DNA from 3 places in the Pseudomonas spartinae genome. Region 3 is predicted to be linked to each of the others. Evidence: predicted binding sites of a transcription regulator. Region 3 holds the regulator's gene; each other region holds the start of a gene.
The links. The regulator sigma-54, encoded in region 3, starts transcription at its own class of promoters, with help from an activator protein. The targets are predictions, from matches to a motif close to ANTGGCATNNANNTTGCTNT.
Positions count from the first base shown of each region.

Region 1: ACN8M7_RS09320 (CmpA/NrtA family ABC transporter substrate-binding protein) is a predicted target of sigma-54. The motif match lies at 4,549-4,568, and genes of this name have one in related genera.
Region 2: flgB (flagellar basal body rod protein FlgB) is a predicted target of sigma-54. The motif match lies at 4,884-4,903, and genes of this name have one in related genera.

Region 1 covers NZ_CBDAMB010000003.1:411,359-421,743, reverse strand. Annotated here, with positions in the region: gene alaC (alanine transaminase) at 1-952, opposite strand, end outside; gene ACN8M7_RS09330 (pyridoxal phosphate-dependent decarboxylase family protein) at 1,086-2,435, opposite strand; gene ACN8M7_RS09325 (ANTAR domain-containing response regulator) at 2,586-3,164, opposite strand; gene ACN8M7_RS09320 (CmpA/NrtA family ABC transporter substrate-binding protein) at 3,183-4,394, opposite strand; gene acnB (bifunctional aconitate hydratase 2/2-methylisocitrate dehydratase) at 4,648-7,257, opposite strand; gene ACN8M7_RS09310 (DUF1289 domain-containing protein) at 7,804-8,280, shown strand; gene ACN8M7_RS09305 (universal stress protein) at 8,343-9,206, opposite strand; gene ACN8M7_RS09300 (MiaE family protein) at 9,364-10,017, shown strand; gene ACN8M7_RS09295 (MFS transporter) at 10,059-10,385, opposite strand, start outside.
Region 2 covers NZ_CBDAMB010000005.1:229,641-240,025, forward strand. Annotated here, with positions in the region: gene ACN8M7_RS13735 (MFS transporter) at 1-113, shown strand, start outside; gene ACN8M7_RS13740 (flagellar brake protein) at 127-876, opposite strand; gene ACN8M7_RS13745 (flagella synthesis protein FlgN) at 968-1,435, opposite strand; gene flgM (flagellar biosynthesis anti-sigma factor FlgM) at 1,486-1,821, opposite strand; gene flgA (flagellar basal body P-ring formation chaperone FlgA) at 1,957-2,715, opposite strand; gene ACN8M7_RS13760 (chemotaxis protein CheV) at 2,794-3,726, shown strand; gene cheR (protein-glutamate O-methyltransferase CheR) at 3,771-4,598, shown strand; gene flgB (flagellar basal body rod protein FlgB) at 4,952-5,359, shown strand; gene flgC (flagellar basal body rod protein FlgC) at 5,371-5,814, shown strand; gene flgD (flagellar hook assembly protein FlgD) at 5,834-6,499, shown strand; gene flgE (flagellar hook protein FlgE) at 6,536-7,906, shown strand; gene ACN8M7_RS13790 (flagellar basal body rod protein FlgF) at 8,119-8,859, shown strand; gene flgG (flagellar basal-body rod protein FlgG) at 8,906-9,691, shown strand; gene flgH (flagellar basal body L-ring protein FlgH) at 9,730-10,385, shown strand, end outside.
Region 3 covers NZ_CBDAMB010000001.1:307,726-318,110, forward strand. Annotated here, with positions in the region: gene ACN8M7_RS01485 (KpsF/GutQ family sugar-phosphate isomerase) at 1-139, shown strand, start outside; gene ACN8M7_RS01490 (KdsC family phosphatase) at 139-660, shown strand; gene lptC (LPS export ABC transporter periplasmic protein LptC) at 669-1,235, shown strand; gene lptA (lipopolysaccharide transport periplasmic protein LptA) at 1,222-1,761, shown strand; gene lptB (LPS export ABC transporter ATP-binding protein) at 1,761-2,486, shown strand; gene ACN8M7_RS01510 (RNA polymerase factor sigma-54) at 2,623-4,116, shown strand; gene hpf (ribosome hibernation-promoting factor, HPF/YfiA family) at 4,216-4,524, shown strand; gene ptsN (PTS IIA-like nitrogen regulatory protein PtsN) at 4,537-5,001, shown strand; gene rapZ (RNase adapter RapZ) at 5,004-5,861, shown strand; gene ACN8M7_RS01530 (HPr family phosphocarrier protein) at 5,876-6,148, shown strand; gene pmbA (metalloprotease PmbA) at 6,214-7,560, opposite strand; gene yjgA (ribosome biogenesis factor YjgA) at 7,689-8,207, shown strand; gene tldD (metalloprotease TldD) at 8,220-9,662, opposite strand; gene ACN8M7_RS01550 (carbon-nitrogen hydrolase family protein) at 9,665-10,385, opposite strand, start outside.

The sequences.
Region 1 (10,385 bases), on a different contig from region 3:
AGCCGATCTCGTGCAGGCCCTTGACCAGCAGGTTGCGGCGCTGGCGGTACTGCTCGGCGATGTCCAGCACGCACTGCTGGTCACCTTCCAGGGCGGCGATGGCTGCCACTTGCAGCGGGGTGAAGGTGCCGTAGTCGTGGTAGCTCTTGATCCGCGCCAGGGCGCTGACCAGCTCCGGGTTGCCCACCATGAAGCCGATGCGCCAGCCGGCCATGTTGTAGCTCTTGGACAGGGTGAAGAACTCCACCGCGATGTCCTTGGCGCCGGGCACCTGCAAGATCGACGGTGCCTTCCAGCCGTCGTAGACGATGTCGGCATAGGCCAGGTCATGCACCACCAGTACGTCGTACTGCTTGGCCAGGGTTACCACGCGCTCGAAGAAATCCAGCTCCACGCACTGGGCGGTGGGGTTGGACGGGAAGCCGAGGATCATCATCTTCGGCTTGGGAATCGATTCGCGGATGGCGCGTTCCAGCTCGGCGAAGAAGTCCACGCCCGGCACCAGGGGGACGGAACGCACCTGGGCGCCGGCGATTACCGCACCGTAGATGTGGATCGGATAGCTGGGGTTGGGCACCAGCACGGTATCGCCATGATCCAGGGTGGCCAGCATCAGGTGCGCCAGGCCTTCCTTGGAGCCGATGGTGACGATGGCTTCGCTTTCCGGATCGATCTCCACGTCGTAGCGGTCCTTGTACCAGCGCGAGATGGCGCGGCGCAGGCGCGGAATACCGCGAGAGGTGGAGTAGCCGTGGGTGTCTTCACGCTGAGCGACCTGCACGAGCTTGTCGACGATGTGCGGCGGAGTCGCGCCATCGGGGTTACCCATGGAGAAGTCGATGATGTCCTCGCCGCGACGGCGTGCGGCCATCTTCAGTTCGGCGGTGATGTTGAAGACGTAGGGGGGGAGACGATCGATGCGCGCAAAGCGGCGCTTGGCATTGTCAGCCATGATTTCCTCGGATACGTAAGCGCCCGGAACCGTCCGAGCGACGCTGGCCACCGCTGTGGCCGGTGGCAAAGATAAGGGCTGTCGAGCTTGGCTGTCCAGTGCAGTTGCCGGCGAAAACAGCGCAGCAGTCGCTTCAGCTCAGCTCGTTTTTCAAACGCAGCAGCAAGGCGCCGAGTGCTTTCACATCGGGATCTTCGGTGCGCCAGGAACAGAGACTCAGGCGAAAGGCGGGGCGTCCCTGCCAGACGGTCGGTCCGAACCAGACTTCGCCGGAGGCCTGGGCTGCCTGGCGGATGGCGATGGTCTGTTCGTCCGAGTCGCCACGCACCAAGACCTGGTTCAGCACAACCCGATTGAGTACCTGATAGCCGGCGTTGCGCAGTGTGTGGGCCAGCTCTTCAGCCTGGCGGATATGGCGGTCGATCATCGCCTGCAGACCTGTACGGCCCAGATAGGCCAGGGCCGCCCAGATGGCGATGCCCCGGGCGCGGCGAGAGAACTCCAGCGTCAGGTTTTTCTGTGCATCCTTGCTCGCCGAGGCGTAGGCGGCATCGCTGTTCATCGCGACGGCCAGTGCATCGGCGTCACGGCAGATCGCCATGGCGCAGTCGTAGGGGGTGTTCAGCCATTTGTGTCCATCGGTCGTCCAGCTATCCGCCAGCTCGACGCCCTCGAGCAAGTGCGCCGAGGATGATGCGCGCGCCCAGAGGCCGAACGCGCCATCGACATGCACCCAGGCGTTAGCCTTGCGGGCGACGGCAATCAGCTCGGCAAAAGGGTCGAACTCGCCGGTATTGACCTCGCCGGCCTGCAAGATCAGCAGCGTGCGCTCATCCAGTTCAGGGAGGCGGGCCGGGTCGATACGCCCGTACTCGTCCACGGGGGCGTAGTGCAGGTGGTTCATGCCGAAGCCGAGCACGCGCAGCGCTTTCTTCACCGTGATGTGCGCCGTTTCCGCAAGTACGACGCGGATCTGCGGTGCGCCGAGCAATCCGTCACCATCGAAATCCCAGCCCTGGCGGGCCAGTAGCGTGCGCCGTGCAGCGCAAATACAGGCCAGGGTGCAGGCGGTTGCACTGGTGCCAAAGCCCACCGCGCTCTGATCCGGTAGCCCCAGCGCTTGGCAGACCCAGCGTCCTGCAATCTTTTCCAGTCGATCAGCGACTGGAGAATTGTCGAAGGACGAGGCGCATTGATCCCAGGCCAGTACCAGGCGTTCGGCAGCGGCTGCCACTGGCAGCGTCGCGCCGATGACGAAGCCGAAGTAGCGCGCAGCATTGCTCGCCACGGTGGCCGGTGAGCCAATCTCGTCGAGTTGGCGCAGCACCTGCTCGGCATCGCCGCCATCCTCCGGCAGGCTCTGGTCGAAAGTGGCCAGGGCCGCGAGGGCCTGGGCGTCGGGGAAGACCCGCCGTCCGTCAAGGCTGTCCAGGTAGGCGAGAGCTCGTCGATCGGCTTCTGCCAGCAGATTGCGTTCGTTCATGGGCTGTACTCGGTATAGGGCTGAGACCGCTTACCCTAGCCGAGGCGCGCCGGACGGGGCATACACAGGCGCCAGCGAAGGCGACTGCTACAGTTGCCCGAGTGATACAGTCTGAACCGATACAGTGCACTGTTTAAGCGGTACAGTTGCTCAGCCGCCGAGCATGTCGTGCATGGCGATGATCTGTTCGGCCACCTGGATCAGCTTCTGCTGGCGGCTCATGGCCTGGCGCCGCATCAGGGTGTAGGCCTCCTCTTCGTCGCAGCTCTTCATCTTCATCAGCAGGCCCTTGGCCAGTTCCACGCGCTTACGTTCGGCCAGCTGCGCATCACGTGCCTGCAACTGCGCACGCAGCGCCTGGTCGCTCTCGAAGCGGGCCATGGCGACGTCGAGAATCGGCTGCAGGCGCTGGGCATGGATGCCTTCGACGATGTAGGCGCTGACGCCGCTCTGGATCGCCTGACGCATCACGCCGGGGTCATGCTCGTCGGTGAACATGACGATCGGACGCGGCTGGTCGCGGCTGACCAGCACCACCTGTTCCATCACATCGCGTCCGGGGGATTCGGTATCGATCAGAATCACGTCCGGGCGCACCGCCTCGACGCGCTCGGGCAGGTCGATGGTCAGGCCGGATTCGTCGATGACCTCGAAACCCGCCTCGATCAGCGCGCATTTCAGGCGGCCGACTTTCTTGGGGGTATCGTTGATCAGCAGGATACGCAGCATCGATGGCTCTCCGGGCAGTTACAGGGCGACAGCCGGGCCGTCGGCCAGGGTGTGGAGGCGAAAGCTGCGGGCGTAGGCGGCTGGATCGCTGCCGTCCCAGCAGGTGCCGTCCTGCAGGATCGAGCGTCGCATCTCGCTCGGCACTGCGATGCCCAGTGCCGTGGCGGCCTCGCGGTACAGGGCCAGTTGCTGCACCTGACGGGCTATGCCCAGATAGTCGGGGTCGCTGCGTAGCAGGCCCCAGCGGCGGAACTGGGTCATGAACCACATGGCGTCGGACAGGTACGGCTGATTGACCAGGCCGCCGGCGTGGAAGCGCAGCGGGTGCTCGTCCTGCCAGGCGTGGCCGAGGCCGTCCTGATACTGGCCGAGGAAGCGTGGTGTGATCGCTGAAACCGGGGCGTTGACGTATTCGCTGCCGCTCAGCAGCAGGGCGGTGCTGCGTTTGTTCTCTTCGCTTTCGTCGATAAAGCGCGCGGCCTCGAGCACGGCCATGATCAGGGCGCGGGCGGTGTTGGGGTTCTGCTGGGCGAAGGCGCGGGTGCAGCCCAGCACCTTCTCCGGGTGATCCGGCCAGATCGCCTGGATGGTGGTGACGGTGCAGCCGAGCTGCTCATCGACGGCCTTGGCGGTCCAGGGTTCGCCGACGCAGAAGCCGTCGATGCGCTCGGCCTGCAGGTGCTTGATCATCTGCGGTGGCGGCACCACCACGCTGTCGACGTCGCGCAGGGGGTGAATGCCCTGGCTGGCCAGCCAGTAGTAGAGCCACATGGCGTGGGTGCCGGTGGGAAAGGTCTGGGCGAAGGTCAGGTGTGCTTCATGCTGGTGCACGTATTGGTGCAGTGCCTCGCCATTGGTCACGCCGGCCGCTTGCAGGGTGTGCGACAGGTTGATGCTCTGGCCGTTCTGGTTCAGCCCCATGAGTACGGCCATATCGGTTGCCGGAGCGCCGCCAAGGCCAAGCTGCACGCCATAGATCAGGCCGTACAGGCTATGGGCGGCGTCCAGCTCGCCGCTGAGCAGGCGGTCGCGCAGGCCGGCCCAGGACGTCTGGCGTTGCAGTCTGATGCTCAGTCCGTATTTCTCGGCGAAGCCCTGAGTGGCGGCCACCACCACCGAGGCCGAATCGCTCAGCGCCATGAAGCCGATGTCCAGCACGCTCTTTTCCGGAGCGTCGCTGCCCCAGGACCAGGTCAGGGCGTCGCTGCGAGGGGTTTCGTGTTCGCTCATGCTGCTTCCTTAGGCTCACCAGAGGGGGCTTGGCTCGCCGATGGCTGGCCACAAAAAAGCGTCGTACCGAACCCTGGCGCGAAAGGCCGGGATCGATACGACGCCGTTGTCGATCAAGCCATTCCGTCGTTGGAAAGGCTGTTTGTATTCTGATGAAGCAAGGCATATGCCAGCCTGCCAGGTGGCTGGCTGTCAGGAGCGATTGGCCATAAAAAAGCCCCGCACGAGGCGGGGCTTTTCTGTAACGCGTGGATCAGGCCTGAACGACCGGGATCTTGGCGTTTTCCGCAGCTTCACGGAAGTCGGCGATCTGGTCGAAGCTCAGGTAGCGGTAGATGTCGCCAGCCATGCTGTCGATATCCTTGGCGTAGACCATGTACTCCTCGACGGTCGGCAGCTTGCCGAGAATCGAAGCGACCGCAGCCAGTTCGGCAGAGGCCAGGTACACGTTGGCGCCATCGCCCAGACGGTTCGGGAAGTTACGGGTGGAGGTCGACACCACGGTGGAGTTGGCAGCGACGCGAGCCTGGTTACCCATGCACAGCGAGCAGCCCGGCATCTCCATGCGCGCACCGGCCTTGCCGTAGATGCCGTAGTAGCCTTCCTCGGTCAGCTGGTGAGCATCCATCTTGGTCGGCGGCGACAGCCACAGACGGGTCGGGATGCCGCCCTTGACCTTGTCCAGCAGCTTGCCGGCAGCGCGGAAGTGACCGATGTTGGTCATGCACGAACCGATGAACACTTCGTCGATCTTGTCGCCAGCCACGGTGGACAGCAGGCGGGCGTCGTCAGGGTCGTTCGGGGCGCACAGTACCGGCTCGTTGAGCTCGGCCAGGTCGATTTCGATGACTTCGGCGTACTCGGCATCGGCGTCGGCGGACAGCAGTTGCGGGTTGGCCAGCCAGGCTTCCATGGCTTGAGCACGACGCTCCATGGTGCGGGCATCACCGTAGCCTTCGCTGATCATCCAGCGCAGCAGGGTGATGTTGGACTGCAGGTATTCGGCGATGGCCGCTTCCGGCAGTTTGATGGTGCAGCCGGCAGCCGAACGCTCGGCAGAGGCGTCGGACAGCTCGAACGCCTGCTCGACGGTCAGGTTGTCCAGGCCTTCGATCTCGAGGATGCGGCCGGAGAAGATGTTCTTCTTGCCTTTCTTCTCGACGGTCAGCAGGCCTTTCTGGATGGCGTAGTAAGGGATGGCATGCACCAGGTCACGCAGGGTGATACCCGGTTGCATCTTGCCCTTGAAGCGCACCAGAACGGATTCCGGCATGTCCAGCGGCATGACGCCGGTGGCAGCGGCGAAGGCCACCAGGCCGGAGCCGGCCGGGAAGCTGATGCCGATCGGGAAGCGGGTGTGCGAGTCGCCACCGGTGCCGACGGTGTCAGGCAGCAGCATGCGGTTCAGCCAGCTGTGGATGATGCCGTCGCCCGGACGCAGGGACACGCCGCCACGGGTGCGGATGAAGTCCGGCAGGGTGTGGTGGGTGGTGACGTCGATCGGCTTCGGATAGGCCGCAGTGTGGCAGAAGGACTGCATGACCAGGTCAGCGGAGAAGCCCAGGCACGCCAGGTCTTTCAGCTCGTCGCGGGTCATCGGGCCAGTGGTGTCCTGGGAGCCGACGGTGGTCATCTTCGGTTCGCAGTAGGTGCCCGGGCGAACGCCTTTGCCTTCCGGCAGGCCGCAGGCCTTGCCGACCATCTTCTGCGCCAGGGTGTAGCCCTTGCCAGTGTCGATCGGTGCTTCCGGCAGTGCGAACAGGTCGGTCGGGCCCAGGCCCAGCTCGGCACGCGCTTTCTCGGTCAGGCCACGGCCCACGATCAGCGGGATACGGCCGCCAGCGCGGACTTCGTCGAGCAGCACCGGGGTCTTCAGTTCGAAGGTGGTGATGACTTCGTCGGTGCCGTGCTTGCAGACTTTGCCAGCGTGCGGGTAGACGTCGATCACGTCGCCCATGTTGATGTTCGAGACGTCGAACTCGATCGGCAGAGCGCCGGCATCTTCCATGGTGTTGTAGAAGATCGGGGCGATCTTGCTGCCGAAGCAGAAACCGCCAGCGCGCTTGTTCGGCACGTAGGGGATGTCGTCGCCGAAGAACCACAGCACCGAGTTGGTGGCGGATTTACGCGAGGAACCGGTACCGACCACGTCACCGACGTAGGCAACCGGGAAGCCCTTGGCCTTGATCTCTTCGATCTGCTTCAGCGGGCCGACAGCGCCTTGCTGCTCCGGCACGATACCGTCGCGAGCCATTTTCAGCATGGCCAGGGCGTGCAGCGGGATGTCAGGGCGCGACCAGGCGTCCGGGGCAGGGGACAGGTCGTCGGTGTTGGTTTCGCCAGGCACCTTGAACACGGCCAGGCTGTATTTCTCGGCGATGACCGGCTTGTTGGTGAACCATTCGCCATCGGCCCAGGATTGCAGTACGGCCTTGGCGTTGGCATTGCCAGCCTTGGCTTTCTCGGCGACGTCGTGGAAGGCGTCGAACATCAGCAGGGTGTGCTTGAGTTGTTCGGCAGCGACAGTGCCCAGGGTGGCATCGTCCAGCAGCTCGACCATGGTGGCGATGTTGTAGCCGCCCTGCATGGTGCCCAACAGCTCGACAGCGCGTTGCTTGTTGATCAGCGGGGAAGTGGCTTCGCCCTTGGCAACGGCAGAGAGGAAACCGGCCTTGACGTAGGCGGCTTCGTCGACGCCCGGCGGTACGCGGTTGGTGATCAGATCCAGGAGGAATTCTTCTTCACCGGCCGGTGGGTTTTTCAGCAATTCGACCAGGCCAGCGGTCTGCTCGGCGTTCAGCGGCTGGGGAACGATTCCCAGGGCGGCACGCTCTTCTACGTGTTTGCGATAGGCTTCAAGCACAGTTATTACCCTCATCAGTGGTCCCAAAGGGTTGTCCGGGACGCGATCCAGAGACCCATGAACCGGGCGCTTTTCGACTTTATGAGCCGATCAGCCGAGGTTTCACGAGTGTCTTGTAGAAGCTGCTTTCAAAGTTTTACGCCGGCAGGACGGTTTCTGATGAGGGCGGACGCAAGCGCTCGGGGGGACTCCAAGTGGCTGCGCCGCCATCGTACCTGCAGGATCGACTGTGCTCGTGACGCTTTGAAAACAGCTTCCAACGGACATTGGCGCCATAAAAGGCGGGCCGATTCTAATGGAAAGCGCGAATAAAGTTAAGCCGATGTCCTTGTCGTGGCAGGCTGCTGAAAACCTGAGCGGGGTAGGCAATACAAGGCAGAAATGGCGGGAAAAGCGCAGTTTAGCTGCCCTAAATGAGCATTTTTAGGCTGTTTTTAACGCAGTAGTGTCAGCGCAGGTAGTTTTCAGTGGCCTGTCGGCAGGGGTGATCTGGATTAGACAAAGGGCTAAGATGCCAGGCTGTTTTGCCGTCTATGTTGTTTCGCCATGTCCAATCAGCGCATCAAGACGCCCTGCGTGGGGCTTTGTTCGACCGTTTACGGTGATGTCGTGTGCCGTGGTTGCAAGCGCTTTCACCATGAAGTGATCAACTGGAACAGCTACAACGACGATGAGAAACGTGCCGTCTGGACGCGCCTGGAAGTCTTGCTGGTGCAGGTGATGGCGGCCAAGCTGGAGGTGTTCGACGAGCAGCGCCTGCGACGCCAGCTGGAGCAGCGGCAGATTCGCTTCGTACCGCAGCAGTCGCCTTATTGTTGGGCCTATCAGCTGATCGCACGCGGCGCACGGGTGATCAACCAGTTGGAAGCCTACGGCATGGTGTTGTTGCCCGAGTTTCGCAACTGGGCGCTACCTGAATTGCGCGATGCCATCGACCGTGAGTTCTTCCTGTTGTCCGAGGCGCACTACGAGCGCTACATCGCGCCGAAGTTTCTGCGCGAGGGACTGGAACTGCGGGTTTGACTCCTGCGATCCAATAAAAATGCCGCTCGCAATCGAGCGGCATTTTCGTTTCAGTCAATGGCTCAGCGCTGCGCCACCAGCTCTTCGAGATGAGCGATGACATCGTCAGGCTTGAGCACCAGTACGTCGCTCTCCAGTGCATCGAGTATGACCTCGGCAGTGTTGCCGATCAGCGCGCCGGAAAGGCCGGTGCGCGCCACGGTGCCGATCACCGTAACCGCCGCGCTGATCTGGTGGGCGACCTGCGGAATCACCACGTCGGCCGGGCCTTCGAGCACGTGCAGGCGATCGTCGCTGATGTCGTATTCGGCCTGGAAGCTGCGGCACTGTTCGCGGTAGCGCGCTTCGATGGTTTCCTTGAGCTGAAAGGTGGGGTCGGCGGCCGACAGCATCGGCGTCGGGTGTGCGGTGACCACATGCAGGGTGCCCTTGGCCAGCCCGGCGATATCGTAGCCGTGGCTGACGATGCCGGAGTGCAGTGCGTGGTGCTCGCCGTCCGCATTGCCGACGTCAACGGCTGCGAGGATATTGCCGCCGGTCCAGGGGGATTCGCTCTTGACCATCAGCACCGGCGACGGGCAGTAGCGCAGCAGCTTCCAGTCTTCCGGGGTGAGAATGGCCTTCTTCAGCGGGTTGTCGGGCAGGTGCTGCTTGATCACCAGGCTGCAGCCTTCGGCCTGTTGCACGGCGATGATGGTCTGGTGCGGGTTGTCGTGCCAGGACTGCTGAGTGGAAGCGCTGAAGCCTTCCGTGTCGAGGCTGCTGCCGAGATCATTGAGCCAGGCGCTGTGGTCGCCTTTCTTGTCGCAGACCAGCAGATGCAGATGCGACTGGGTGACTCCGGCTATCAGTTTTGCCCGTTTCAGAGCGAGGCCTTCGGGGTGCTGGGGCTCCATCACCACCAGAATGCTGCGTATCGCTTGCATGGTCGTCTCCCTGAGAGTGAATAGCGCTCATTCAACTATAGGTGCGTCGTTGCCAGCGGCTTGTTGACCTGCATCAACGGCGTGCTGGTCGTCGGGCCTGCCACTCGTATAATGGCCCGCCATTTTCAACCTCGCCAGCATCCAGAGCGCTTCAATCATGATGTCAAATACCCAGCATGTTCCGAGTAAAGGCGAGGAACCTGTGTCGATCCTGCAGGAAATTCTTGGTTTTCTCGGTGGCGTCGCCACGCCCGATGCCTGGCTGGACGAGGCCTTGCGCCAGCAGGAGATTCTCCTGCTCGACCATCGCAACCTGGAATACAAGGCGGCGCAGACGGCCCTGAGCCTGATGGGACGCTACCTGACCAAGACCGAATTGACCGCGAGAATGTCGCGTTTGGCCCGTGAGGAGCTGGTGCACTTCGAGCAGGTGAGCAAGATCATCCGTGGTCGTGGCATCGAGGTTCGCCATGTCTCCGCATCCCGCTACGCCGCAGGCCTGCGCGCGCTGCTACGCGGTGGCGAGGTGGAGCGACTGGTGGATGTGCTGGTGGTGGGGGCCTTCATCGAGGCGCGCTCGTGCGAGCGCTTCGCCGCGCTGGTGCCGCGTCTGGACGCCGAGCTGGCCAAGTTCTACGCCGGGTTGCTGGAGAGCGAGGGGCGCCACTACCGGGGCTATCTCAAGCTCGCTTATCTGTATGGCGATGCCGCCGACGTCGATGCCCGTATCGACATCGTGCGTGCGGTTGAGCAGGAACTGATCACCTCGCCGGATGAGCAGTTCCGCTTCCACAGTGGCGTGCCGCTTTAGCGCCTCTGGGGCATTGTTCCTCAAGCGGCATGCCGCGCCATTCAGCAGGCACTGGCGGTCGTCGGCGGCAGCAGTGCCGCCTTGTCACCCCGCAGGACGATCACCGCCAGCAGCACCAGCAGCAATGACATTGCGGCCAGGCCGAAGAACACGCCTTGCAGGGAGCCGACGGTTTCGCGGACGTACCCGGCCAGCAGGTTGCCCAGCGCGCCGCCCATGCCGAAAGCCACCATGCAGATGCCACTGATCTGCATGGTCGCGGTGGACGAATAACGACGGTTGACCCAGCCGGCAACGATGCCCCACATGGGAAAGTACATCAGCCCGTAGCCGAACCCGGCGACCAGCGCCCAGCGTCCCGGATCATG
Region 2 (10,385 bases), on a different contig from region 3:
TCGATCCGCGCGTGGATGAGCAGGACGTGCAGGAGCAGATGCAGGAGCCCGCTGCTGCGGCAGCAGCGGCGGCGGCTGAAGAAGACCAGCAGAAGGCACAGGCAGCCCAGTAGAGGCTGCAGTGACTTAGAAGGGGCCGTCGCTCTCGGTGCGGCGCGCCTCGCGCTGCAGTTGATAGACGAAGCGCTCGACCTGGCGTTGTTCCAGGCCGTTCATGCGGTGAAAGCGCGTACCGACGAAGGTCATGTCGACCTTGTCGTCGTACTGCACGTGACGCAGTTCCACGGCGCAGGTCATGTTGCCAAAGGGCAGGTAGGCGGTAAGGCGCTCGTGCACCTGGCCGTTGTTCAACTGCTGGGAGAGATTGCCGGCGAAGCGCAGCTTGCAGCCGGTAGCCGAGATATCCAGCAGGTGCCCTGGTAGCGGTTCGCGTAGCTTGTCGCCATTGAGCACAACCTTGACCAGGTCGCCCTGCTTCAGCTGTGCGCGAAAGGCACTGCGGCGCTGGTGATAGATCACTTCGCTGGGTAGCGGTGTCCAGTAGCAGGGTGCGCCTTCCAGCTCACCGAGTTGTACATCGTGATCACAGGTCCAGGCGACTCGTACACCGTCGCGAAACGCTTCGACATTGAAGGTTTCACCCTGCTTGAGAAAGCGCTCGCCATCATTGGGGATGATTTCGTCCAGCGCCACACGTGCGCGATCCTTGTCGATCTCAACGAGGTAGCTTTGGAAACGCAGGCCACGCCCCTTGAACTGAATGATCAGGGGGTCATGGTTTTGTTGCAGTTGACGCAGGGTGGCAATGATCTCTATGGATGTCTTGAGCACCTTGGGCGGTTGAGGACCGCTCTCGTCGTTGAACGCGCTGGACACAGGTCGGAACTCTCCGAATCATGGGCTACAACGGCACTAGCATACTGGCGGAGTGCCTGCATGTCCCTGTGCTTTTTGTTGGGGGGATGGCTCAGGCCTGGCTGAGCGGTCTTTGCTGCGCGATTCTAGCGGCACTGCCACGGCTGTCATAGAGGCCGGGCGTCTCTCCGCCGCGCAGAATACCCAGGACGCTACCGACGGAGGCCTGACTGGCGCGGATCAGGCGACCATTGCGCAGGTTGGCTTCCTGGCAGCGTTGCAGCAAGGTAGAAAGTTCTTCGCTGCGTGCAATTAGCTGTCCGCCCACGGGGGATTGGCTCGCCAGCGCGGTCAGTCCGTCGCGATCAGCGCTCAGGCCGGCGTTTTGCAGGAGGCGGCTACGGTCATTGCCATGTTGCTGGAGCAGGGCAAGAAGGGGTTGTTTTTCACCGAGCAGGCTATCGAGGCGTGGTAGATCACGTTCGGTGAGCGCCTGGAATTCGCTATCGATCAGCTCAAGCAATTGCTCGGCGGTGCCGATATCGGAGGAGAACAGGTCAAGCAAGGCTGTGTCGTGCATGGCGGGCTCTTGGGGGTCGGGCGTCCAACACCCCCAGCGCAGCCCTGGGACTAGCGCTGGGATTCGAAGTCGAGCAGTTTCTGGGCGACGCGTTTGCTGTCGACCTGATAGCTGCCGTCGGCGATGGCCTGCTTCAGCTCGGCCACACGCTCCTTGTTGACGATTGGCTGATCACGCAGCTTCTCGCCGATAGTTTGCAACTGCTGTGCCTCACGGCTCAGTTGCACGGATTCACCGCTCTTGGCGTTGGTTTGCTCATCGCTACCGGTGACAGGCGCCTTGCTCGGCTGCGCCGACTCGTTGCGATTGCCAGTCTGAGTCGCGCCGGTACGTCCCGTGTTAGCGGGCGTATTGGCATTGTTCAGCCGGTTGAAGTCGATGACCATGATGCAGAACCTCGGACGATATGGTGGACGCTTGCCATGCTTTTCGGCCACTGCCGGGAAAACTTTAGGACTAATTTCATTGCGTCTTGGGACAGTGTAGGGAATCGCCAGACCTTTGCGCTACAAGAAACATGCCTACATGGATACTTCCACCTGCCCTGGACCGACCACACGGGCTCGCACCACTCGCTGCGAGCGCAGGTTGCGTACGTTGATCTGCTCACCCGGCGCCCCGTCTGTAAGGGCTTCACCGGGCATGCGCACGTTGACGGTGGTACCGCGAGCGCTTATCACCACCTGATCGCCCCGACGAATGACCTCGGCCACTTGCAGATGAGTCGAGAGAAGAATCTGGTTACTGCCGAGTTGACGCGTCAATTTCTTGCCGATCGCCTGGCTCAGGTCGGTGAGGAAGTTCTGTCCCAATTGCCCGACATCGCGCTCAACCAGGTTCAGATCCGCAGCCTTGACTACGCTCATGCGCTTGAGGGGGCGCGTCAGTACGACGACGGGGCGATACAGGCGGACTTCAGCAGGGACAAACACCGTCCATGGGGCGCTGCCATCGCAACGGACCCGGGTGGTGACGCGGCCCAGTGGCTGCGCCGGGCTTTCCAGCGTGGTGGTCAGGGGTTGGTCGCATAGCGGTAGGCGCAGGCGCGGGTCGAGCCGATTGACACGAATCTCATGGCGGCCCTGAATTTCGCTACGCTGTAGATATTCGGTGGTCGCCTGCTCAAGAAAAGACTCGGTGACGCCGATAAGTTGTTCAGTGCTGGTGAAGCCAGCCGCCGCCGTACCGCTGTAGCCGAGTGTCGGCAAAGCGAGTAAAACGAACAAAGTTGCAAGGCACTTTGCCAGCGGCTGACGGAATGATGACGTTCTCTGTTTCATAAGCAATGCAAAGCAAGCCCCGTGCCGCCTGCTAGGCTCAAACGGGGTACGCGTGACTAGACGAGAAGGAGTCCGGGCATGGCCGGGTTGATGGATTCGGTTAACCAGCGAACTCAGCTGGTGGGGCAGAACCGCTTGGAGTTGTTGCTGTTTCGCCTGGAAGGCCCACAGCTATACGGGATCAACGTATTCAAGGTGAAAGAGGTGCTGCAGTGCCCGAACCTCACCATCATGCCCAAATCCAGCCCGGTAGTGAGGGGCGTGGCTAACATTCGTGGGGGCACCATTCCGATTCTCGATCTCTCCATTGCTACCGGCCGTGCGCCGCTGGGAGATCTGAAGACCAGTTTCGTGATCATCACCGAGTACAACACCAAGGTTCAGGGTTTTCTGGTGCGCTCGGTCGAACGGATCGTGAACATGAACTGGGAAGAGATCCATCCGCCACCCAAGGGTACCGGTCGCGATCACTACCTGACCGCAGTCACGCGGCTCGACCAACAGCTGGTCGAGATCATCGACGTCGAGAAGATCCTTGCCGAGGTCGCTCCGACCTCCGAGGTGATCTCCGCTGGCGTCATCGATGATCAGGTTCAGAGTCAGGCGGTGACCAAGCATGTGCTGATCGTCGATGACTCCTCGGTGGCGCGAAAACAGGTTTCGCGCTGCCTGCAGACTGTTGGTGTTGAAGTGACCGCGCTGAATGATGGCCGCGAGGCGCTCAATTACCTGAAGAAAATGGCGGAGGAAGGGCGGCATCCTGACAAGGAATTGCTGATGCTGATTTCCGACATCGAGATGCCGGAAATGGACGGCTACACCCTGACCACGGAGATTCGTAGCGATCCGCGCATGCAGAAGCTGCATATCCTCCTGCATACTTCGCTTTCCGGTGTGTTCAACCAGGCGATGGTGAAGAAGGTGGGGGCTGATGACTTCCTTGCCAAGTTCAAGCCAGATGATCTGGCAGCGCGTGTGGTCGATCGCATTCGTGTATCGGAAGGGGGCTGAAGGGACGACCTTTGGCGAACGTTATGGTTGGTGAGGCGGCATTAGTGTCTTCAGGTAATTTGGATTTCGAGCAGTTCCGGACTTTCCTGGAAAAGGCCTGCGGTATTTTGCTTGGTAGCAACAAGCAGTATCTGGTCTCCAGCCGTCTGAACAAGCTGATGGAACAGAACGGCATCAAGACCCTGGGCGAGCTGGTGCAGCGTATGCAAAGCCAGCCACGCGGAGGGCTGCGCGAGCAGGTGGTCGATGCCATGACGACCAACGAGACGCTTTGGTTTCGCGACACCTATCCCTTCGAGGTGCTCAAGAGTCGCGTGCTGCCGGAGCTAATCAAGGCCTATCCGGCTCAGCGCTTGCGCATCTGGTCGGCGGCATGCTCGTCCGGTCAGGAGCCTTATTCCTTGTCGATGTCCATCGACGAGTTCGAGCGCAGCAACCTCGGCCAGCTCAAGGCCGGTGTGCAGATCGTTGCCACCGACCTTTCGCCGTCGATGCTCAGCAACTGCAAATCCGGTGAGTACGACAGCCTGGCCATGGGCCGGGGGCTTTCACAGGAGCGCCTGCAGCGTTACTTCGATCCGAAAGGGCCGGGTCGCTGGCAGGTCAAGGCGCCGATCAAGAGCCGCGTTGAGTTCCGTCCGCTCAATTTGCTCGATAGCTACGCGGCGCTGGGCAAGTTCGACATCGTGTTCTGCCGCAACGTGCTGATCTACTTCTCGGCCGAGGTGAAGAAGGACATCCTCACGCGCATTCACGCCACGTTGAAGCCGGGTGGTTATCTGTTCCTTGGTGCTTCCGAGGCGCTCAATGGCCTGCCGGAAAAGTACCAGATGGTGCAGTGCAGTCCAGGGATCATCTACAAGGCCAAATAGCCGCGCGGTGTGTTCAGTCCAGTAACGGGAGGCCAATGGCCTCCCGTTTGCGTTTCTGGGGTTGGCCATGGTGGTTCGGCTGCGTATGGCTGGATGGAGAGGGCGCACCGGCAATCTGACGCAACTTCATGGGCAGCGCGCAGGGGGCGCGCCGCATTTCCGTGGGCGGCAATCTCCGTTCTGGGTGTTGCCGCTCGCTTGCCAGTAGGCGGTAAGGCCTTGCCGCCTTGCCGCTTTTGTTAGCTGTTTATTTTTGTAAGTGACTGATTTTATTGGTTTATTTTGGTTGGCACAGCCTTTGCTGAGTAGCTTGTAACAGAGACCACATGGCCCAAGCGGCAAAGGTTCGGAACATGAGCATCAACTTCGGCAGAGCACTCGGCATCCACGAACAGGCACTCGGTTTCCGCGCCCAGCGCGCCGAGGTGCTGGCCAACAACATCGCCAACGCCGATACCCCGAACTACAAGGCGCGTGATCTGGACTTCGCCAGCGTCCTGGCCGAGCAAAGCAATCGCATGCAGCGCGGTGGCGTTTCCCTGAATCGCACCGACAGCCGCCACATCCCGGCCGAAGGCGTCAGCAGCGGCGAAGCTGAGCTGCCGTACCGCACGCCGTTCCAGGCCTCGCTGGACCAGAACACCGTCGACCTGCAGATCGAGCAATCGAACTACGCCGAGAACTCGGTGCAGTTCCAGGCCAGCTTCACCTTTCTCAATAGCAAATTCAAAGGGCTGACTGCAGCCCTGCGCGGCGAATAAGGAGCGCGACCATGTCCCTTGCCAGTGTCTTCAACATCGCCGGAACCGGCATGAGCGCCCAGAGCACTCGCCTGAACACCATTTCCAGCAACATCGCCAACGCCGAGACCGTGTCTTCGAGCCTGGATCAGACCTACCGTGCTCGCCATCCGGTGTTCGCCACCATGTTCCAGCAGGCGCAGAACGGCGACCGTGGTTCGCTGTTCGCCGAGCAGGATGAGGCCGGTCGTGGTGTGCAGGTGCTGGGTGTGATCGAGGATCAGAGCAGCCTGATGCCGCGTTACGAGCCTGATCACCCGATGGCCAATGCCGACGGGTATGTCTACTACCCGAACGTCAATGTGGTCGAGGAGATGGCCGACATGATCTCAGCCAGTCGTGCTTTCCAGACCAACGTTGAAATGATGAACACCGCCAAACAGATGCTGCAGCGTGTGCTGACGCTGGGTCAGTAAGCCGAGACGAGGAAATCACATGAGTACCGTAAATGGCGCTGGCTCTGTATTGGATCAATACCAGCTCAAGCCGGAAGGTCCGAAAAGCAAGGATCTCGGCAAGAACGAGTTTCTGAACCTGCTGGTGGCGCAGCTCAACAACCAGAACCCGCTGGAGCCTCAGGGTAACGGTGAGTTCATCGCCCAGCTGGCGCAGTTCAGTCAGGTGGAGGGAATCGAGAAGCTCAACACCAGCATGGGGTCGATGCTTTCCAGCTTCCAGTCCTCGCAGGCGCTGCAGGCGTCTTCTCTGGTCGGGCGCAAGGTGATCGTGCCGAGCGAGAAAGCTGTGGTCGATACCAGCGAGAGCTTCAAGGCCAGTACCGTTTTGCCGGTCAGCAGCAGCAACGTGTACGTCAATGTCTACGACAATTCCGGTTCGCTGGTGACGCGCGTCAACCTGGGCGAGCAGGCTGCCGGTAACGTCAGCTTCATCTGGGATGGCAAGGACTCCGACGGCAATGTGGTGCCGCCGGGTACCTATAAATTCGAGGCTCAGGCCACCTACGACGGCGAGACCAAGGGGCTGTACACCTTGCTGCCGGCCAACGTCGACAGCGTCACCTTGGGCGGCAGTGAGCTGATGCTCAACCTTGCTGGTCTGGGCAGCGTTCCGCTTTCTCAAGTGCAGGTCATCGGCCAATAACTATTGCCGCCGGCAGTTCCGGCAAAGGAGTTTTCCATGTCGTTCAATATTGGTCTTAGCGGTCTGCGTGCTGCGACCAGCGACCTCAACGTCACCGGTAACAACATCGCCAACGCCGGCACTGCAGGCTTCAAGCAGTCTCGTGCCGAGTTCGCCGATGTCTACGCCGCTTCCGTGCTGGGTACCGGCAAGAACGCTCAGGGCAGCGGTGTGCTGCTGGCGGACGTTTCGCAGCTGTTCAATCAGGGCAACGTCAACTACACCAACAATGCGCTGGATATGGCCATCAACGGCAATGGCTTCTTCATGACCAGCAACAACGGTGAGATGAGCTACACCCGGGCGGGTTATTTCGGCACTGATCGCGATGGTTATATCGTCAACAACTTCGGCTACCGCCTGCAGGGGTATGCGGCCGATGACAGCGGCAACGTCTTGCCGGTGCAGGCTGATCTGCGCGTCAGTGCTGGCCAGCAGGAGCCCCGGGCGACTACCACCGTCTCCCAGCGGACCAACCTGAACTCCAATGCCGTTCGTCCCGCCAATGCCGGGACCATGGCGGCGCCGACCTTCGACCCGAGTGATTCGAAATCCTTCAACTGGTCGACCTCGACCAACATCTACGATTCGCAGGGTAATGCCCACGTGATGAGCCAGTACTTCGTCAAGAACGAAGCTCCGGCTAACAATGGCTGGGTCATGCATGTGCTGATCGATGGCGTCAACCCACGTGATCCCACCAGCAACCAACCGTTCAGCTATGCAGTGAACTACGATGCCGCAGGGCAACTGGCGAATCCGGCGTTGACGCCGCTGGCCAGCACGCCGGCGAATCCGGCTCTGGATGCACCCGCCATCCCGGTCGGAACGCCCAACGGTGTCTTTGCGCTCGCCGATACCGACTGGGTGCCGGCTGAAGAGGATCCGGCCAACCCAGGCACCATGGTGGCCAATGGCGCCGATAGCGAGGCCTTCACCTTCGATATGCGCGGTTCGACCCAGTACGCCGCCTCCTTCGGGGTCAATGCCGTGAGCCAGGATGGTTACACCACCGGTCAGCTGGCTGGTATCGAGATCGACGATACGGGGGTGATCTTCGCCCGCTACACCAACGGCCAGTCCAAGGTGCAAGGGCAGGTGCTGTTGGCGAATTTTGCCAACGTTCAGGGGCTGACCCCTGTGGGCAAGACCGGCTGGGTGCAGTCGTTCGAGTCGGGTGAGCCGGTGGTCGGTACGCCACGCAGCAGCACCTTGGGCGCCTTGCAGGCAGGTGCGCTGGAGGACTCCAACGTCGAACTGTCCGACCAGTTGGTGAACCTGATCGTTGCGCAGCGTAACTACCAGGCCAACGCCAAGACCATCGAGACCGAAAGCGCCATTACCCAGACCATCATCAATCTGCGTTGATGACTGGCGGTAGAGGCAAAGCGGCAAGCCAGGCTTGCCGCTTTGCCGTTCAAGGGCCGGCAAAACCCCGCCGCCGGCTTTTCTTTGCAATCTCTCTCTTCCTATAAAATCCTTTTAAATCAGTCTCTTGTATTTGTTTTTCGTGGCTGGCACAGCGCTTGCTTTAAAGCTTGCAAAGAGCCAAGGGCGTGTCGCCCACTCGGAGAATTACCATGGACAAGATGCTGTATGTCTCCATGACTGGAGCGCAGAACAACACCCTGGGGCTGCGCGCCCACGCCAACAACCTGGCGAACGTTTCCACCACGGGTTTCCGCCGTGATTTCGAGCAGGCGCGCTCCATGCCGCTGTTCGGTGAAACCTTTCCGGCTCGGGTGTTTGCCATGAGCGAACGTCCCGCCACCGATTTTCGTCCGGGCTCGCTGCAGGAAACCGGGCGTGACATGGATGTGGCGGTGGGCGGCAAGGGCTGGATAGCCGTGCAGGCTCCTGATGGCAGCGAAGCCTATGTGCGCACTGCCAGTCTGAACATCGATGCGCTGGGGATGTTGCGCACCGGCAACGGTTTGCCGGTGATGGGCAATGCCGGGCCGATTGCCGTGCCGCCGGAGCAGAAAGTGGAAATCGGCCAGGACGGCACCATCAGTATTCGTGCGTTGGGTGAGAACCCCAATGTGTTGGCTGAAGTTGACCGCATCAAGCTGGTCAACCCGGATCCCAAGAGCCTGGAGAAGGGCACCGATGGCCTGATTCGCGTCAAGGGCCAGCCTGAAGTGCTGGCGGATGCCACCGTTGAGGTGACCTCCGGCTTTCTCGAGGCGAGCAACGTCAATGCCGTCGAGGAGATGACCGCAATCCTTTCCCTGTCCCGCCAGTTCGAGCTGTCGGTGAAGATGATGCGCACCGCCGAGGACAACTCGTCGGCCATGGCGCGGGTTTTGCAGATTAGCTAATTACCAGCACGCGGCGCCGTAAAACCGGCGCCCGAGGAGAAACGATATGCTTCCGGCACTGTGGGTCAGCAAGACCGGTTTGTCCGCCCAGGACATGAACCTGACCACCATTTCCAACAACCTGGCCAACGTTGCGACCACCGGCTTCAAGCGCGATCGCGCCGAGTTCGAGGATCTGCTCTATCAGATCCGTCGTCAGCCTGGTGGCCAGTCCAGCCAGGACAGCGAACTGCCGTCCGGTCTGCAGTTGGGTACAGGTGTGCGCGTGGTGGGAACGCAGAAGATCTTCACCGCCGGCAGCCTGCAGACCACCGAGCAGCCGCTGGATTTGGCAGTGAACGGCCGTGGCTTCTTCCAGATCCTGCAGCCCAACGGCACCGTTTCCTATACCCGTGATGGCAGCTTCCATCTGAACTCCGACGGGCAGATTGTCACTTCCCAGGGCTTTGCCCTGGAGCCGGCCATCGTCCTGCCCGCCGAAGTGCGCACTTTCACCGTCGGTGAGGACGGTACCGTTTCGGTGACCACCGCCGGCAACGCGCAGCCGCAGGTGATCGGCAACATTCAGCTGGCTGACTTCGTCAACCCGGCAGGCCTTGAAGCCATCGGCAACAACCTGTTCCTGGAGACCGGTTCCAGCGGTGCGCCACAGGTCGGCAACCCAGGGCTCAATGGTCTGGGTACCACGCTGCAGAACACCCTGGAAAACTCCAACGTCAGTGTGGTGGAGGAGCTGGTGAACATGATCACCACCCAGCGTGCCTATGAAATGAACTCCAAGGTGATTTCCACCGCTGATCAGATGCTGTCCTTCGTGACGCAGAACCTCTGATTTTTTGACTCTGTTGTGAACGCCGCGAGGTAGTGGTTATGAACCGGCAAATTTTCTGTTTCCCCCTGTTGGCTGGCTTGCTGCTTGTCAGCGGTTGCGTGGCGCCGACAGCCAAGCCGGATGATCCCTATTACGCGCCGGTGCTGCCGCGTACGCCACTTCCGGCTGCACAGAACAATGGTTCGATCTATCAGGCGGGTTTCGAGAACGGCCTGTATGACGACCGCAAGGCATTTCGCGTGGGTGACATCATCACCATCTCGCTGAACGAACGGACCCAGGCCAGCAAGAACGCCAACAGCGCGCTGCAGAAAGACAGCAGCGGCACCCTGGGGGTGCCCAATCTGTTCGGTATGGCCGTCGCGCCAGACAACCCGCTGCGCAGCCTCAGCGCTCTGGGTATGACCAACAACAACCTGAGTCTGGATTCGAGCTGGGATTCCAAGCGCGCCAACACCGGCTCCGGTCAGGCCGGGCAGAGCAACAGCCTGTCGGGCTCGGTCACCGTAACCGTGGCTGAAGTGCTGCCCAACGGCATTCTGGCTGTACGTGGCGAGAAGTGGATGACGCTCAATACCGGCGATGAGCTGATGCGTATTTCCGGGCTGGTGCGAGCTGACGATATTTCCACCGATAACACCGTGTCTTCCACTCGTGTCGCCGATGCGCGCATCACCTATTCGGGTACTGGTGC
Region 3 (10,385 bases):
ACGCGCCGAAATGCTCGCCGCCGAGGCCTTGAAGATCATGGAAGACAACAAGATCAGCGCGCTGGTGGTGGTCGACGGAGATGATCGCCCGGTCGGCGCGTTCAACCTCGGCGACCTGCTGCGCGCAGGAGTGATGTGATGAACGACCTGCTGCAACGCGCTCGCGCCGTGAAACTGGCGATTTTCGACGTCGATGGCGTGCTTACCGATGGCCGCCTTTACTTCCTCGAAGACGGCAGCGAATTCAAGACTTTCAATACGCTCGACGGCCACGGCATCAAGATGCTGATCAACTCGGGCGTGCGCACGGCCATCATCAGCGGACGCAAGACGCCGGTCGTCGAGCGTCGCGCCAACAACCTCGGCATCCAGCACCTGTTTCAGGGCCGCGAGGACAAACTCGTGGTACTCGGCGGCCTGCTCGCCGAACTCGGCCTAAGCTATGAGCAGGTCGCCTACCTCGGTGACGACCTGCCGGACCTTCCGGTCATTCGCCGCGTCGGGCTGGGCATGGCCGTCGCCAGCGCCGACGGATTCGTCCGCCAGCACGCGCATGGGGTAACCCAGGCGCGCGGCGGTGACGGCGCGGCACGGGAGTTCTGCGAACTGATCATGCGTGCCCAAGGCACACTGGATGCGGCCCAAGCCGCCTATCTGTAGAGAACAGCATGCTGCGTAAATTTCTCAACACCCTGATCTTTGCCCTGATTGCAGTCGTAGTGGCTGCGCTGGGCTACTGGAACCTTGCACCGGACAGCGGCCGCCAGACCCAGCAGGCCAGCAATGACAATGTCGTCGACTTCTACGCTGTCGGCGCGCGCACCGTGCAGTTTCAGGATGACGGCAAACTGCATTACCGCATGACCGCGGACAAGCTCGAGCACGTCAAGAGCACCGACATCACCCTGATCGACACCCCCAAGCTGGACCTCTATCGCGGCACCGAGCTGCCATGGAAGGTCACCAGCCAGCGTGCCGAAGTCTCCCCTGGCGGCGTCGAGGTAGAACTGATCGACGACGTGCGCATCGCCCGCACCGATGCCAAGAACCGTCCAACTATCATCACCAGCAGCCGCATGACCGTTATTCCCGACAAGGAATATGCGCAGACCGAGCAAGCCGTTAGAATCGTCGCGGCCAACGGGGTGACCACGGCACAAGGAATGAAAGCGTACTTGAATGACGGCAGGATGCTCCTGCAGTCCAACGTAAGAGGCCAGCATGAGGTTCGTTAATACCCTCCCCCTGATTCTCAGCCTCGGCGCCGCATTGGGAAGCGCGGCTGCCTGGGCACTGCCATCGGATCGCGATCAACCGATCCGCATCCAGGCCGACAGTGCAGAACTGGATGACAACCAAGGTGTAGCCGTCTACCGCGGTGATGTAGTCATCACCCAGGGCACTCTGAAGATCACGGGCGATACCGTGACCATCACTCAGACCAGCAGCGGCGATATCGATGTCTTCACCTCGGTCGGCAACCTGGCCTACTACGAGCAGAAGCCTGCCGTGGACAAGGACATCGTCAAGGCCTACGGCAAGACCATCCAGTACTTCGCCAGCAACGAGCGTATCGTGCTGATCGACCAGGCCAAGGTGATTCAGGAAGGCAACACCTTCGAAGGCGAGAAGATCGTCTATGACACCCGCCGCCAGATCGTCAACGCAGGTCGCGCCACAGGTGGCAATGTCAGCACGCCGCGCCCGCGTATCGACATGATCATCCAACCGAAGAACAAACCCGCGGATCAACAGCAGTAATGGCCACTCTCAAAGCCCAACATCTGGCGAAAAGCTACAAGAGCCGCCAGGTCGTGCGTGACGTCAGCCTGAGCATCGAAAGCGGCCAGATCGTCGGCCTGCTCGGTCCCAACGGCGCCGGCAAGACCACCTGCTTCTACATGATCGTCGGCCTGGTGCGCGCCGATCAGGGACGCGTACTGATCGACGACCTGGACGTCAGCCACCAGCCCATGCACGGTCGCGCGCGCGCCGGCATCGGCTACCTGCCGCAGGAAGCCTCGATTTTCCGCAAGCTGTCGGTGTCGGACAACATCATGGCCATCCTCGAAACGCGCAAGGATCTGGACCGTGCCGGACGCCAGGCGGAGCTGGAAAACCTGCTGCAGGAATTCCATATCCACCATATCGCCGACAGCCTCGGTATGAGCCTGTCCGGTGGCGAGCGACGCCGCGTGGAGATTGCCCGCGCCCTGGCGACCAACCCCAAGTTCATCCTGCTCGACGAACCTTTCGCCGGCGTCGACCCGATCTCGGTTGGCGACATCAAGCAGATCATCCATCACCTCAAGACCAAGGGCATCGGCATCCTGATCACCGATCACAACGTGCGTGAAACCCTGGACATCTGCGAAACCGCCTACATCGTCAACGACGGGCAGCTGATCGCAGAAGGTGACGCCGAGACCATCCTCGCCAACCAGACGGTGAAAGAGGTATACCTTGGCCATGAATTCCGCCTGTAGGTCGCCTGTTATTTCGCTACAGAAATATTGCAACCCCTAGGCAAAAACAAGAAATTCAGGCATATAATTTGCTTCCTGGCGGCGCTTCGGCGCCCTGATGTGGAAGGCGTAACTCGCCAGTAAATTAAGGTCTGCAATGAAACCATCGCTAGTCCTCAAGATGGGCCAGCAGCTGACGATGACCCCGCAGCTGCAACAGGCTATCCGCCTCCTCCAACTGTCGACCCTGGACCTGCAGCAGGAGATCCAGGAGGCACTGGAATCCAATCCCATGCTCGAACGCCAGGAAGATGGCGACGACTTCGACAACAGCGACCCGATGGCCGATGGCGCCGAAAGCGCCGCCCCCGCGCCGAGCAAGGAAGAGACTTACCAGGAAACCACCCCGACGGTCGACAACCTCGAGGAAGGCGAGTGGGGCGAACGCATTCCCAACGAGCTCCCCGTGGATACCGCCTGGGAGGACGTCTACCAGACCAGCGCCAGCAGCCTGCCAAGCAACGACGATGACGAGTGGGACTTCACCACCCGCACCTCGACTGGCGAGAGCCTGCACAGCCATCTGCTCTGGCAACTGAACCTTGCGCCCATGTCGGACAAGGATCGCCTGATCGCCGCCACCCTGATCGACTGCATCAACAACGATGGCTACCTCGAAGAAACCCTCGAGGAAGTGACCGAGTCTTTCGACCCCGAACTGGACATCGAGCAGGACGAAGTGGAAGTGGTGCTGCACCGCATCCAGCAGTTCGAGCCGGCCGGCATCGGTGCCCGTGATTTGCGCGAGTGCCTGCTGCTGCAACTGCGCCAGTTGCCAGCCAACACCCCCTGGCTGAACGAAACCCAGCGCGTGGTGGGCGACTACCTGGAGCTGCTCGGCAGCCGCGATTACGCCCAGCTGATGCGGCGCACCAAACTCAAGGAAGACGAGCTGCGCCAGGTCATCGACCTGATCCAGCGTCTGAATCCGCGCCCGGGCTCACAGATCGAATCCAGCGAACCGGAATACGTCGTACCCGACGTGATCGTGCGCAAGCACAACGACCGCTGGCTGGTCGAGCTCAACCAGGAAGCCATGCCGCGCCTGAGGGTCAACCCGCAGTATGCCGGCTTCGTCAAACGTGCAGACTCCAGTGCCGACAACACCTTCATGCGCAATCAGTTGCAGGAAGCGCGCTGGTTCATCAAGAGCCTGCAAAGCCGCAACGAAACGCTGATGAAGGTGGCAACGCAGATCGTCGAACATCAACGCGGCTTTCTCGACTATGGCGACGAGGCGATGAAGCCTCTGGTGCTGCACGACATCGCCGAAGCGGTAGGCATGCACGAGTCGACCATCTCGCGCGTCACCACGCAAAAGTTCATGCACACGCCGCGCGGTATTTACGAGCTGAAATACTTCTTCTCCAGCCACGTCAGCACCTCCGAAGGCGGTGAATGCTCGTCCACCGCGATCCGCGCGATCATCAAAAAACTGGTTGCAGCAGAAAACGCGAAAAAGCCGTTGAGCGACAGCAAGATCGCTGGTTTACTGGAGGCACAAGGCATCCAAGTCGCCCGTCGGACAGTCGCCAAGTATCGTGAGTCCCTCGGCATAGCGCCCTCCAGTGAGCGCAAGCGACTGATGTAGGCCAGATCGACTGAAGGCCTCGAGCCTTCAGGCCAAAGTGTTCCGGTGGCGGGTCGAACCAGACCCGTCTCTTACACAAGGCAACAAGGAGAAAGCGGTATGCAAGTCAACATCAGTGGACATCAGCTGGATGTGACCGACGCCCTGCGTGACTATATCGGCGAGAAACTCGGCCGACTGGAACGCCACTTCGACAAGATCACCAACGTACAGGTGACCATGGAGGTCGAAAAACTCAAGCAGAAGATCGAAGCCACCCTGCATGTCGCCGGCGGCGAAGTCGTCGCCAACGCCGAACATCAGGATATGTACGCTGCCATCGACCTCTTGGCCGACAAACTCGACCGTCAACTTATCAAGCACAAGGAAAAGCAGCTCGAACGCCTGCAAGGCGCCACGGCCCGCTAACATTCCCCATCCATGATCCGACTTGAAAATATCCTGACCCCCGGCCGTTCCCTGGTGAACGTGCCGGGCGGCAGTAAGAAGCGCGTGCTCGAACAGATCGCCAATCTGGTTGCGCGCGACCTGCCCGACCTGGATGCCCAGGACATCTTCGAAAGCCTTATCGCCCGCGAGAAGCTCGGTTCCACCGGCTTCGGCAACGGCATCGCCATTCCGCACTGCCGCCTGGCCGGCTGCAGTACACCGATCAGCGCTGTATTGCACCTGGAAACTGCCGTCGACTTCGACGCCATCGACGGCGCACCTGTCGACCTGCTGTTCGTACTCCTGGTACCGGAGGCAGCAACCGATGCGCACCTGGAGCTCCTGCGCCAGATCGCCAGCATGCTCGACCGCCAGGATGTACGTGAACGTCTACGCCATGCCAGCAGCGGCGAAGATCTCTACCAGGTTGTCGTGGACATTCAGAACGGTCACTGAACATGCGCCTGATCATCGTCAGCGGTCGCTCGGGCTCGGGCAAGAGCACCGCCCTCGATGTACTTGAGGACAACGGCTTCTATTGCATCGACAACCTGCCGGCCGGCCTGTTGCCGGACCTGGCCGAGCGCTTCCTGCCGCACAGCGACATGCTGCTGCCGCAGGTTGCCGTCTCCATCGATGCGCGCAATCTGCTGAGTCAGCTCAAGCGCTTCCCTGAATTGCTCGATGAAGTGCGCAAGCGCAATATTCGTTGCGACGTGCTTTATCTGGATGCCGAAGACGAGACGCTGCTCAAGCGCTTCTCGGAGACGCGCAGGCGTCATCCGCTGACCAACGACAATCGCTCGCTCGCAGAAGCCATCGCTTATGAGAGCCAGCTTCTGGCGCCGATCACCGATCGTGCAGACCTCAAGATAGACACCACCCGCCTGAATCTCTATCAACTGCGCGACACACTCAAGCTACGCCTGCTAGGCCAGACTCAGACTGGCACCGCCTTTCTCGTCGAGTCTTTCGGCTTCAAACGTGGCATGCCGGTGGATGCCGATCTGGTCTTCGATGCACGCTGCCTGCCCAACCCCTACTGGAAGCCGGAGCTGCGTGATTACTCGGGCCAGGACCAGCCGGTGATCGACTATCTGGCTGCGCAGCCGGAGGTCGAGGAAATGTATCAGGACATCCTCGCCTATCTGGAGAAATGGCTGCCACGTTTTGCCGCCAGCAACCGCGCCTACGTCACCGTTGCAGTTGGCTGCACCGGCGGCCACCACCGCTCGGTTTACCTGGCCAACCGCCTCAGCCAGGCGCTCAAACATTCGCTGAAGAACGTCCAGGTGCGTCACCGCGACCTCAGCTAAGGAACCCTGCCGCGATGCCAGCACGTGAAATCACCATCATCAACAAACTCGGCCTGCATGCCCGCGCTGCAGCGAAATTCGTCGGTGTGGCGAGCACCTACCCGTGCCAGGTCCGTATCGGGCGCAGCGCCGAAAGCCTGGTAGACGGCAAGAGCATCATGGCGGTGATGATGCTGGCTGCCGGCAAGGGCACCAACGTGCACCTGGCGACCGAAGGAGAACAGGACGATCAGGCGATGAACGCCCTGGTCGAGCTGATCGAAAACTACTTCGACGAAGGCGAGTAAGCCCTCCCGACAAACGACAAGGCCACCCGCGGGTGGCCTTGTCGTTTCTGCCGGTTCCGCCGTGCTCAACTGCCGGCGACGGTCATCTTCTCGATCAGCACCGAACCGGTGCAGATATTGCCGCGGCGCTCGAGGTCACGACCGACCGCGACGATCTGACGGAACATGTCGCGCAGATTGCCGGCGATGGTGACTTCCTGCACCGGGAACTGGATCTCGCCGTTCTCGACCCAGAAACCCGCCGCGCCGCGCGAGTAATCGCCGGTCACCAGGTTCAGCCCCTGGCCCATCAGCTCGGTGACCAGCAAGCCGCGCCCCATGCGTCGAATCAGCGCGTGCTGGTCCTCATCGCCATGGGTGACGAACAGGTTGTGCACGCCGCCGGAGTTGGCCGTGCTCGGCAGGCCCAGCTTACGGCCGGAATAGGTGCCGAGCACATAGGAGACCAGCTCCCCCTTCTCCACGAACGGCTTGGCGTATGTGGCCAGGCCGTCACCATCGAAGGTCGCACTGCCCAGTGCGCGCGGCAGATGCGGACGTTCGTCGAGGCTCAACCATTCGGGGAACAGACGCTGACCGAGCGCCCCCTCAAGGAACGAGGACTGACGGTACAGGTTACCGCCAGAGATCGCCGCCAGCAGGTGACTGAACAGGCCGCCGGCCAGCTCGGCGGCGAACAGCACGGGGACTTCGCAGGTCGGCACCGGACGCGCCCCGAGGCGACTGACCGCACGCTCGGCGGCGCGCTGGCCGATACCTTCAGCACCTGCGAGCAGCTCGCCCTGGCGATTGACGTCGTACCAGTAGTCGCGCTGCATCTGCCCCTCGCCCTCGGCGATCATCACGCAGCTCAGGCTGTGCCGGGTGCTGGCATAACCGCCGATGAAGCCGTGGCTGTTGCCATACACACGGCAGCCCTGATGGGTATTGAGACTGGTGCCATCGGCGTTCTTGATCCGCGGATCGGCAGCGAAAGCCGCCGCCTCACACACCAGCGCCTGCTCGACGGCCTGCTCTGGAGTGATTGACCAAGGGTGATAGAGATCCAGCTCAGGTAACTCGCGCGCCATCAGCGCCGCATCAGCCAGGCCGGCGCACTCGTCCTCGGACGCATGCTTGGCAATCGCCAGGGCCGCTGCCACGGTTTCGCGAATGGCCTCGGCGCCAGTGGCCGAGGTACTGGCCGAGCCCTTGCGCTGACCGACGTAGAGCGTGATACCAAAACCCTGGTCACGATTGAACTCGACGGTTTCCACCTCACGCTGGCGCACCGTGGTGGACAGCCCCTGGCCGGCCGAGACGGCCACTTCACAGGCACTGGCGCCCTGGCGCTTGGCCTCGGCGAGAATGGCCTCAACCTGCTCCTGCAGTGCCGGCAAGGCCTGCGGCCCGATGCGTTCTACTTCACTCATAACCACTCCCGATTCTCTTGGCGCAGGCCCAGCATTCGCACACTCAAGGCCTGCTCTCGACTGCCCGCCCACAGGCCGGCAGTCACGGTTACTGCTATCATGGCGGCGTTTCCCTCTGGACCCACCCCATGTCTGATTCCTACGACGACTTCTCCCTGGAGAAGAGCAAATCCCAGGTCAAACGCGAACTGCATGCCCTGCAGGAGCTTGGCGAGCGACTGACCACGCTCAAGGCGGATCTGCTGGCCAAGATGCCGCTGACCGATGCCCTACGCCGCGCCCTCACCGATGCGCCGAAACATACCGCCAATGCCGCGCGCAAACGCCACATCCAGTTCATCGGCAAGCTGATGCGTGAACAGGATGTCGAAGCGATCATCGCCATGCTCGACCAGGTGGACAGCTCCACCCGCGAGTACAACGAGCGCTTTCATGCCCTCGAGCGCTGGCGCGACCGTCTGATCGCCGAAGGCGACAGCGCGCTGGAGAGCTTCGTCGAACTCTACCCCGAAGCCGACGTCCAGCATCTGCGCGGGCTGGTTCGTCATGCTCAGCACGAGGCCGCACGCAACAAGCCACCAGCCGCGGCGCGCAAGGTGTTCAAGTACATCCGCGAGCTCGACGAGATCCAGCGCGGCCTGCGCTGACTCAGCAGTGCATCACGCACCGGTGCCGCCGACGGTGATCGCGTCGATCTTCAGCGTCGGCTGACCGACGCCCACAGGCACCGACTGACCATCCTTGCCGCACGTGCCGACACCACTGTCCAGCGCCAGGTCGTTGCCGACCATGGACACCCGGCTCATGGCCTCCGGCCCGTTGCCGATCAGGGTCGCCCCCTTGACCGGGGCGGTGATCTTGCCGTCCTCGATCAGGTACGCCTCGCTGGTGGAGAAGACGAACTTGCCGCTGGTGATATCCACCTGGCCGCCGCCGAGATTGGCGCAGTAGATGCCCTTCTTCACCGAACGAATGATTTCCTCCGGGTCGCTCTCACCGGCCAGCATGTAGGTGTTGGTCATGCGCGGCATCGGCAGGTGCGCATAGGACTCACGACGGCCGTTGCCGGTGGCGGCCACGCCCATCAGGCGCGCGTTGAGCTTGTCCTGCATGTAGCCCTTGAGCACGCCGTTTTCGATCAGCGTGGTGCACTGGGTCGGCGTGCCTTCGTCGTCGACACTGAGCGAACCCCGACGCCCGGCCAGGGTGCCGTCATCGACGATGGTGCAGAGACTGGACGCGACCTTCTCGCCGACCTTGCCGCTGTAGGCGGAACTGCCCTTGCGGTTGAAGTCGCCCTCCAGGCCATGGCCGACCGCTTCGTGCAGGAGTACGCCGGACCAGCCCGCGCCCATCACCACCGGCATGCTGCCAGCCGGGGCCGCGATGGCTTCCAGATTGACCAGCGCCTGGCGCAGCGCTTCACGGGCGTAGCCCATGGCGCGGTCTTCATCGAGGAAATAGCTGTAGTCGGTGCGCCCGCCACCGCCATGACCGCCGCGCTCGCGACGACCATTCTGTTCGACGATGACGCTGACGTTGAAGCGCACCAGCGGACGGATATCGGCGCTCAGACTGCCATCGTGCGCCGCCACCAGAATGCGGTCCCAGACACCGGCCAGACTCACGGTGACCTGCTTGATGCGCGGATCCAGTGCGCGCGTGGCGCGATCGACGCGCTGCAGCAGCTCGACCTTCTCGGCGCGGCTCATGACATCCAGCGGGTTGCCCTCGGCATACAGCTGAGTGACCTGCGGGCTGACGAACGCCTGCACACGCCCCTGCTGACCGGCCCGTGAGATCGAACGCGCGGCCTGAGCGGCTTGCGTCAGCGCATCGAGGCTGATCGCATTGCTGTAGGCGAAACCGGTTTTTTCACCGGACTGGGCACGCACGCCAACGCCCTGGTCGAGGTTGAAACTGCCTTCCTTGACGATGCCGTCCTCCAGCACCCAGGTTTCCGAGACCTGGCTCTGAAAGTACAGGTCGGCGGCGTCAATACCCGGCCCCGCCACTTCGCCCAGAACGGAGCTCAGGCTGTCGAGGGTCAGGTTGCCGGGCGCAAGCAGATGCTCGCTGACGGATTGCAACATCGTATTCATGGTCACTCCACAACGATCGGACGTGCTACGTCCGATAAAAAGAATCGGCGGTGCTGCTGCACCGGCATACGCTGGCGAATGGCTGCCTGCTCGGTGGCATCGCGAGACGCCAGCAGCGCAGCTTCGCCCTGATCCTGCTCGGTCAGGACGCTGCCCCAGGGGTCGATGATCGCCGAATGGCCGAAGGTCATGCGCTGCCCCGGGTGCTCACCACCCTGCCCGGCCGCCAGCACATAGCACTGGGTTTCGATGGCCCGAGCACGCGTCAGCACCTGCCAGTGAGCGGCGCCAGTCACCGCCGTGAACGCGGCCGGTACGCTGATCAGCTCGGCCCCTGCTTCACGCAGCGCACCGAATAACTCGGGGAAGCGCAGGTCGTAGCACACGCTCAGACCCAGACGCCCTACCGGCGTATCCGCCACCACGATGCGCTGGCCATGGGCAAAGTCGTCCGACTCACGATACCGGCCACGGTTGTCGGCCACGTCGACATCGAACAGGTGCAGCTTGTCGTAACGGGCGGCACGCTCTCCCTGATCGTCGATCAACAGCGAACAGGCGCGCGGCTTGCCCTCGACATCATCGTCCGGCGGCAGCGGCAAGGTACCGGCCACTACCCATAAACTGAGGTCACGCGCGACTCTTTTCAACCAGGGCAAGATCGGCCCTTCGCCCAGGGCTTCGGCACGGCCGATGGCGGCCAGATCCCGGCGGCCCATGGCC